DNA from 2 places in the Paenibacillus pedocola genome. Region 2 is predicted to be linked to the other one. Evidence: riboswitches for the same ligand, from Rfam matches in the RefSeq annotation. Region 2 holds a riboswitch; the other holds the start of a gene.
The links. A riboswitch is a leader RNA that binds a small molecule or an ion and turns the genes downstream of it on or off. The one in region 2 is predicted to bind cyclic di-GMP.

Region 1 (3,130 bases), 1.2 Mb from region 2:
TCCACCTGAATCAGCCGGTTCAGCAGCTCCTTACGTTCACTGTTGTTCAGGGGAGCAGGGGAGCTTGTGGATTCCGCCTGACTGTTCAGCCAGCGCAGCTCCTTCTCGTCATGCACATGCCCGAATTCATAGGCGATAGTCCGGGTATAGGCCTGAAGCATGCGCTGAACGGCATCCCATGCGGTCTTGACATCTCCCGGAGCGTTCTCCCAGATCAGCGAAGCAGGCAACGCCATCAGATCTTCACGGGTCAAATCATAGGTTTTATAATCCAGCCACTGGGCCATAGGGTTCTCCCCCCGGTCCAGCGGATCAATGTTGGCGGCCCGATGGCCATGTATGCGAATATTAGCGATCAGCTTCGAGGCTCTTACAGCCTTTTTCAGCCACTCTGCATCTCCTGATACGGAAGGCTGCGGTACCTGGGTCGTATCCGGATCCAGTGGAGGAGGGCCGGAGGTGGTAAAAAGATCGCGGTAGTTAGGTTCTACTGAAGATGGATCATTAACGAACTGCTCATATTTCTCTTGAATATAACCCAAATTCGGTCCGTAATAATTGCTCCAAACGGATTCATTATAAGGTCCTTTGGCTGCCATGAATACATCCTCCTAACGGATGAACCCCACATGCGCCCAAACAGCACCGGCGTTAGGTGGAGCTACGATGTTTGCGGTTTCATTCCTTATCCTATTGTGCTACTTTAGGGGCGGCTAATCAATTCATACTTTGATCTATTCCGTTCGCAAAACGGCATGATTCAGCCTACAATTGATGCGGAACGATCATATGTTTTTTTAGTGTTTAAAATTCTAAAAAATGGGTATATGGTTTAATAAATATCTAGGAAAATAGTTTCATATCCGTTTAGGTCCTAAGGGGTAGAATGGAGTGAATGCCTATTTGAGTTACACAAATTATTACAAATTCAAGCTGCTTTTTTCAAATTCTTTTCATTTAAAATTTCCACAAAGCGACACATTTTTTGAGCAAGGCATTATATAATGTTATTGCGGATAACGGTTTCATGAATTCTAGCCAGATCCTTTCATGTGAAGGATCCAGTAAAGGGTAAACCTCGCCGAAAGGCAGGGACACAAAGTCTCGGGTCTAATGTAGAAATACTACGACGGCCGGACTGCCTGGGGACGCAAAATCTTAGGAGGAGATTTCTTGGATATGTCCAACCAGGGGAATGATGGGGAACTGCAGGCAGTTGATCTGGATTTAGAATGGGTATATTTGATGATGTCGGCTAAGAAGGCCGGCCTCAAGGTGGATGAGATCCGCCAGTTTTTAAGTGAAAAAACGTTGCAGGTAATGTGAGATGGGGCTGACCGGACGATACATACAGAAAAGGGCACAGCGAAAGAGATGCTGTGCCCTTTTCTGTATGGCCGGGAAGGGGAGCGTCACTTAATCCTTCTGCTCCAGCCGCCATTTCTGATAATCCAGAAATTCCTTGAATTCCCGTTTACTTATCCCTGAAGCCATAGCTTCCTGTACGAGCCGGAACCATTCTCCGTCGAGTGAAGCCTCCTGTGATTCCAGGGGTTCGCCATACAGCAGTGCATGAATAGATACCTGAAGCGCATCGGCGATCTTTTCGATGAATTGGATAGAGGGGTTGGATTGAATATTTCTTTCCACATTGCTTAGGTATGATTTCGCCACGTCAGCCTTGTCCGCCAGCTCAGATAAAGACAAACCCTTTTCCAAACGGAGATGGTGGATACGACTTCCCATATTATCTGGCACGATTAAAACGCCCCTCCGTTACTTTTTGTTATCAGTATAGCAAATTTTCTCATAGCGGACAAAAATCATTGTTTGATCGTCATCAGCTGAGGTCCCGTCTATAAAAAAGGCATATCCAGCCCGGGTTAGGGAAGGATATGCCTTTTTGGTAAGCTTACCTCGACTATTTAAGTTCTCCTAAACCTTGTTTAGCATTGAAGGTCCAGGTAAGGTCCAGTTTATCTCCCTGGAATACGTTCTGATCCTGACCGTTGTCTACAAAGACGAAGGCTACCTTGAAGACCTTGGATTGTCCGGCTGTGATACCGCCAGGCAGAGCGCCGGTGCTGATCAAATCATAGTTAGCCGTATTTTTCAGATCCTTCAGGGAGATTTCCCCGATGACAAAATTGGTGATGTCGCCGCTGACATAAGTATCCTTGAGAAGTTTGACTTTGAAATGGTCACCCAGATCCTGTCCCGCGTTATTCGTACCGGCATCGGTTACCGTGTAAGCGCTAGCCAGTTTCAGCTCCTTGATATCGAGTGAGCCGCTGTTTTGCAGAGTGAAGTTACGGACGGCGATGTCACCAGGCTTGAGGTTGCTGAGGTTAACGATTTCCGACGGGCTGGTATTCAGATCCAGTGTTCCTGCTGCGAAGGTAGCTGTGCTCTGCGCAGTATCGCTGAAGTAAGCGAACGTTCCTCCTCCGATTAAAGACAATCCCAGTGCCGCCGATGCAATACCCAGACCCAGTGTTTTTTTGATACCCATAATATAAATTCCTCCTCGGTTATGTTTTTATTATTGAATAGCAGGGTTTACTTGAATTCGCCGGCTCCCTGGCTGGCTTCGAAGTTCCAGGTAAGCTTCAGCTTATCGCCTTGGTAATAGTTTTGCGGCTGGAAGTTTTCTTTGAAGGCAAATTGAACGGTGAGCTTATCCTCGGTACCCGCTTTAATGCCTGATTTTTCCCCTCCAAGCAGCGTACCCAGTATTTTTCTGGCTACGAGATCCGGGCTCTGGCTCTCCAGATCGGCGAGCGAAATGATAAGAACCTCCGGCTGTTTTTTGTCGTTGTTATTCAGGAAAGTAACGATAATATCATCCTTCAGATTATGGCTGCCGTTGTTGTTGTTCGTGTCCGTCACTGCGGATGAAGTCTTCAGCAAGACCTTGGGAATGTCGAGGGAGCCGTCATTTTTCAGTTTGAAATCTCTGGTGATCAGATCGCCAGGCTTCAGATTGCTGAGATCAACAATGACAGCAGGGTCAGAGGTGAGGCTAAGAGTTCCGTTGTTAAATGCAGCTGTGCTCTGGGCGGAATCGCTAAAGTAAGCGAAAGTGCCTCCGCCGACAAGTGTCAGGCCAAGCGCTGCGGAAGCAACGCCG
Region 2 (3,130 bases):
CGGGCCAATTTCGGTTTTGATTGTAGCAGGATCGTCTGTTCCAAACACATCCTTGGCAAGCGAGCGGCGATAGATGAAGGCACCGCCAGTCGCCTGGTAGCCTAGACCCTTCAGCTGTCCGTCTTTACTGCCGATATCTACGGAGTATTGGGCGATGCCCGCATCCTTAACCATCTGGTCATCAAGGCCCAGGTCAGCATAATTCGCTGCATAGGAGGAAGCGTCGCCTTGCGTATACTTGAGCACGAATGCTGATTCTGCTGCATAAATGTCCGGGGCATCTTTACCACCAGCAGCCAGGGCCTGGTCAAGAGCTGGCTGATAAGCGCCATCGGTAGTAGCAATAACTGTGGTTTTGAACTCTACATTTGCATCAGGATGGGTTTCAATATACTTTTTGGTCATGTTCGGAATCTCATCCGTGAAACTCCAGAGATTGATGGTGACTTTCTCACCATTGCTCTTTGCCGGAGCTTCGGTAGCGTTTGCAGCCGGGGCTGTAGTTGGGCTTGATGCGTTTGAGTTCGAGTTTGAATTTGAGTTACCGCCGCACGCTGCGAGAGCAGATGACATCACGAGCAATGTGGAGATTCCTACTAAAACACGTTTCATACTTTTCATACTTTGCCTCCCCTTTTTTTCTTAATCACTCGGTTTTATGTAACCGCATTCATATTATAGAACCTAGGGATCCCGGACATAAGTCACCTGCCATTGGGAGAAATTCCACTATTTTTGGATTTCACTCCCTATTAGACAAAAAAAGACACCCGGGCTATGCCCGGGCGCCTCATGCTCTCAAATGTTCTATTATTCTAGTTCAGCAGGTTTTGTAATCGGTGTAACCTTGTTGTTCTTAGAATATTTAGCTTCAATTTTTGTGGTATATGTATCCTTTGTTCCGTCCGCAGCCAGCGCATAACTTAGATCCACGGTCAGCTTTTCTGTCTGCCAGGTCTTGGTATTGAGGAACAATTTCCAGGTCGCGCTTTTCGGCTCCAGCGTCTCGCCGTCCCAGAGATTTTCCTGGTCGTAGAGGGCAATGAGTCCCTTAGCCGCTGCCGGATCGGTTACCGTAACCTGCAGAACAGTCTGGGTGCCGACAGTAGTAACTTTCATCGACTTTTTAACATTTTTAACCGAATTCAGCATCGATGCAGGATCATACTGGGCTTTGGAATAAAAAGACTCCCATTCCTGCTTCTCCAGTCCAAGCCAATACTGTGCCTCAGGATCGATGGGCTCTCCGTCGCCGTCCGTTACTGCATCAGAGCTGCTAACCTCTCCATCTTCTCCGGTATCTGCGGCTGTATCCTCAGAATCAGCAATAAGTTCGCTTCCGTCTACAAGATAGTAGAATTCCTTATCATTGGCATATAAATCGTAAGATGTTTCCAGTAAACTGATATCCACATTGCCTGCAGCCGCAAAATTCGGCAGACGGCTGATATCCAGCTTCAGCGTGTTGGTGTTGCTGACCTTCACTCCGCCGGTCTGAATCTCCTGTTTCTTGATCACATCCAGGTGGAAATTTTTCAGCGTTTTGGCAGCTGCTGTTACTTTGCCGATGACTTGATCCACGGTAGGCGGTTTGGCAGCTGTTGTTGCTGCTGAGGCTACTTCAGGACCAGGCATCCAGCCCACCGTTCCGGACAGCAGCAATGCACCTGCGGCCATAATTGTACCTACTGTTTTTGAAACCTTCTTCATGTAGTTCCCCTTTCGGGTCCTTGCGTTAATCATAGATATCCCTATGCAGCCTGGCAATCATGACCGTCTATCCGGCGGCTTTAGACCCATGGCTTTGTGTCATCCTCTTTCGGGGATTTTACCTTTAACGCGGACATTCGATTATTGGATTTAACTTCCGGGATGCTTGTCCCTTTAATAATTTATCATGGTTATAATTACCTGTAAAACAAAACCGGTCTTAGTCCCCTGCAATTCAGGACCAAGACCGGTTTGTGGTTTATAAATTCGCTTAATGCGCTATACTTCTCCCGTTCCCACACTGGAAAGGAAGAACTCATATTCAAGGGTTTGCTCTGCCGGAATCGTATATTCCTTATGCACCGGCGCGCCCCAGCTATCATCTCCGCCTACACCCATTTGTCTTCCGGCTACCGTCACTACAGTGTAGTGAACCGGCGGGAGCTCAAACGGATGTGCGGCATGCTCCAGCTCGAATGCAGTATAAGGAGACAATGTACACTCTACAGGAGCGTTTGCGGGAGCTGTGATCTGCAGGCCGATCCCCGCTTCATCGGTAATCTTCACACGGCGTACACCGGTACGGTTACCGGATTCCTGCGGCACGAGATACCTGGACGGCAGCTCCTGCACCTTCCGGCTGAACACGCCAAGTCTGGCGCCGAACGCACGGTCGATGTAGTTCTCCTCAGGTCCCATCGCATACCATTCCGACTGATTGTAATCCGCTGACATTTTGAAGGATAAAGCCACGATTGGCAGGTTCGGAAGTCCGGCAGCACCGGTATAACGCGTACGTACTCTTACTGTTCCGTCACCGTAGACGGTATAAGCTGTCTTGAACGCCAGCTCTTCATGAATACTGAACCGGTAATCGAAGCTTACCGTTACTGAACCTTCCTGCTGCTCAAGGCTGACCTCAACGCATTTGCGTGCCAGACTTGCCGCATACCAGGTTCCGGCATGGTACCCGAGCTGGGTTCCCTTGTCATTGTCGGTAGTCGCACGCCAGAACAGCGGGGCCGGAGGGGCCTCAATCATTTCGTGTCCATGGTAGTTCAGCGACACCAGCGAACCGACCTGTTTGGAGAACAGCACAGTGAAGCCTTCACCGAGGACGCCGATCTGCACATCCCCTTCCACAACCTTAAGTTCGCCGGCTGGCAGCTCTGCTTCAGTCTCCTCTACTACAAAGACAGACTCGCCGAAGGCAATTTCATATCCCGCTTCGGCCCAAAGCTCTTCTTCCTTCAGCACCAGGGAAGCCTGAATGCTGTATTCGCCCGGAGTTCCTTCCGTCTGCGGAAGCTCAATCGGTACCAGCACTTCACTTTGCGGAGCTGTATTAACTTCAGCAGTCCACTTGCCGAGCAGCTCACCTTCACAGTACAGGCTATATTCCAGGGCCAGATGATCTGTT

Region 1: another riboswitch for cyclic di-GMP. It lies ahead of QU597_RS01900 (anti-repressor SinI family protein); the one in region 2 lies ahead of QU597_RS25275 (DUF6612 family protein).

What each region holds. Positions count from the first base shown of each region.
Region 1 covers NZ_CP134223.1:434,633-437,762, forward strand. Annotated here, with positions in the region: gene QU597_RS01895 (2-oxoglutarate dehydrogenase E1 component) at 1-599, opposite strand, end outside; cyclic di-GMP riboswitch class I at 1,061-1,146, shown strand; gene QU597_RS01900 (anti-repressor SinI family protein) at 1,180-1,326, shown strand; gene QU597_RS01905 (helix-turn-helix domain-containing protein) at 1,417-1,746, opposite strand; gene QU597_RS01910 (TasA family protein) at 1,922-2,512, opposite strand; gene QU597_RS01915 (TasA family protein) at 2,560-3,130, opposite strand, start outside.
Region 2 covers NZ_CP134223.1:5,700,499-5,703,628, forward strand. Annotated here, with positions in the region: gene QU597_RS25270 (ABC transporter substrate-binding protein) at 1-621, opposite strand, end outside; gene QU597_RS25275 (DUF6612 family protein) at 811-1,710, opposite strand; cyclic di-GMP riboswitch class I at 1,752-1,843, opposite strand; gene lacZ (beta-galactosidase, LacZ type) at 1,990-3,130, opposite strand, start outside.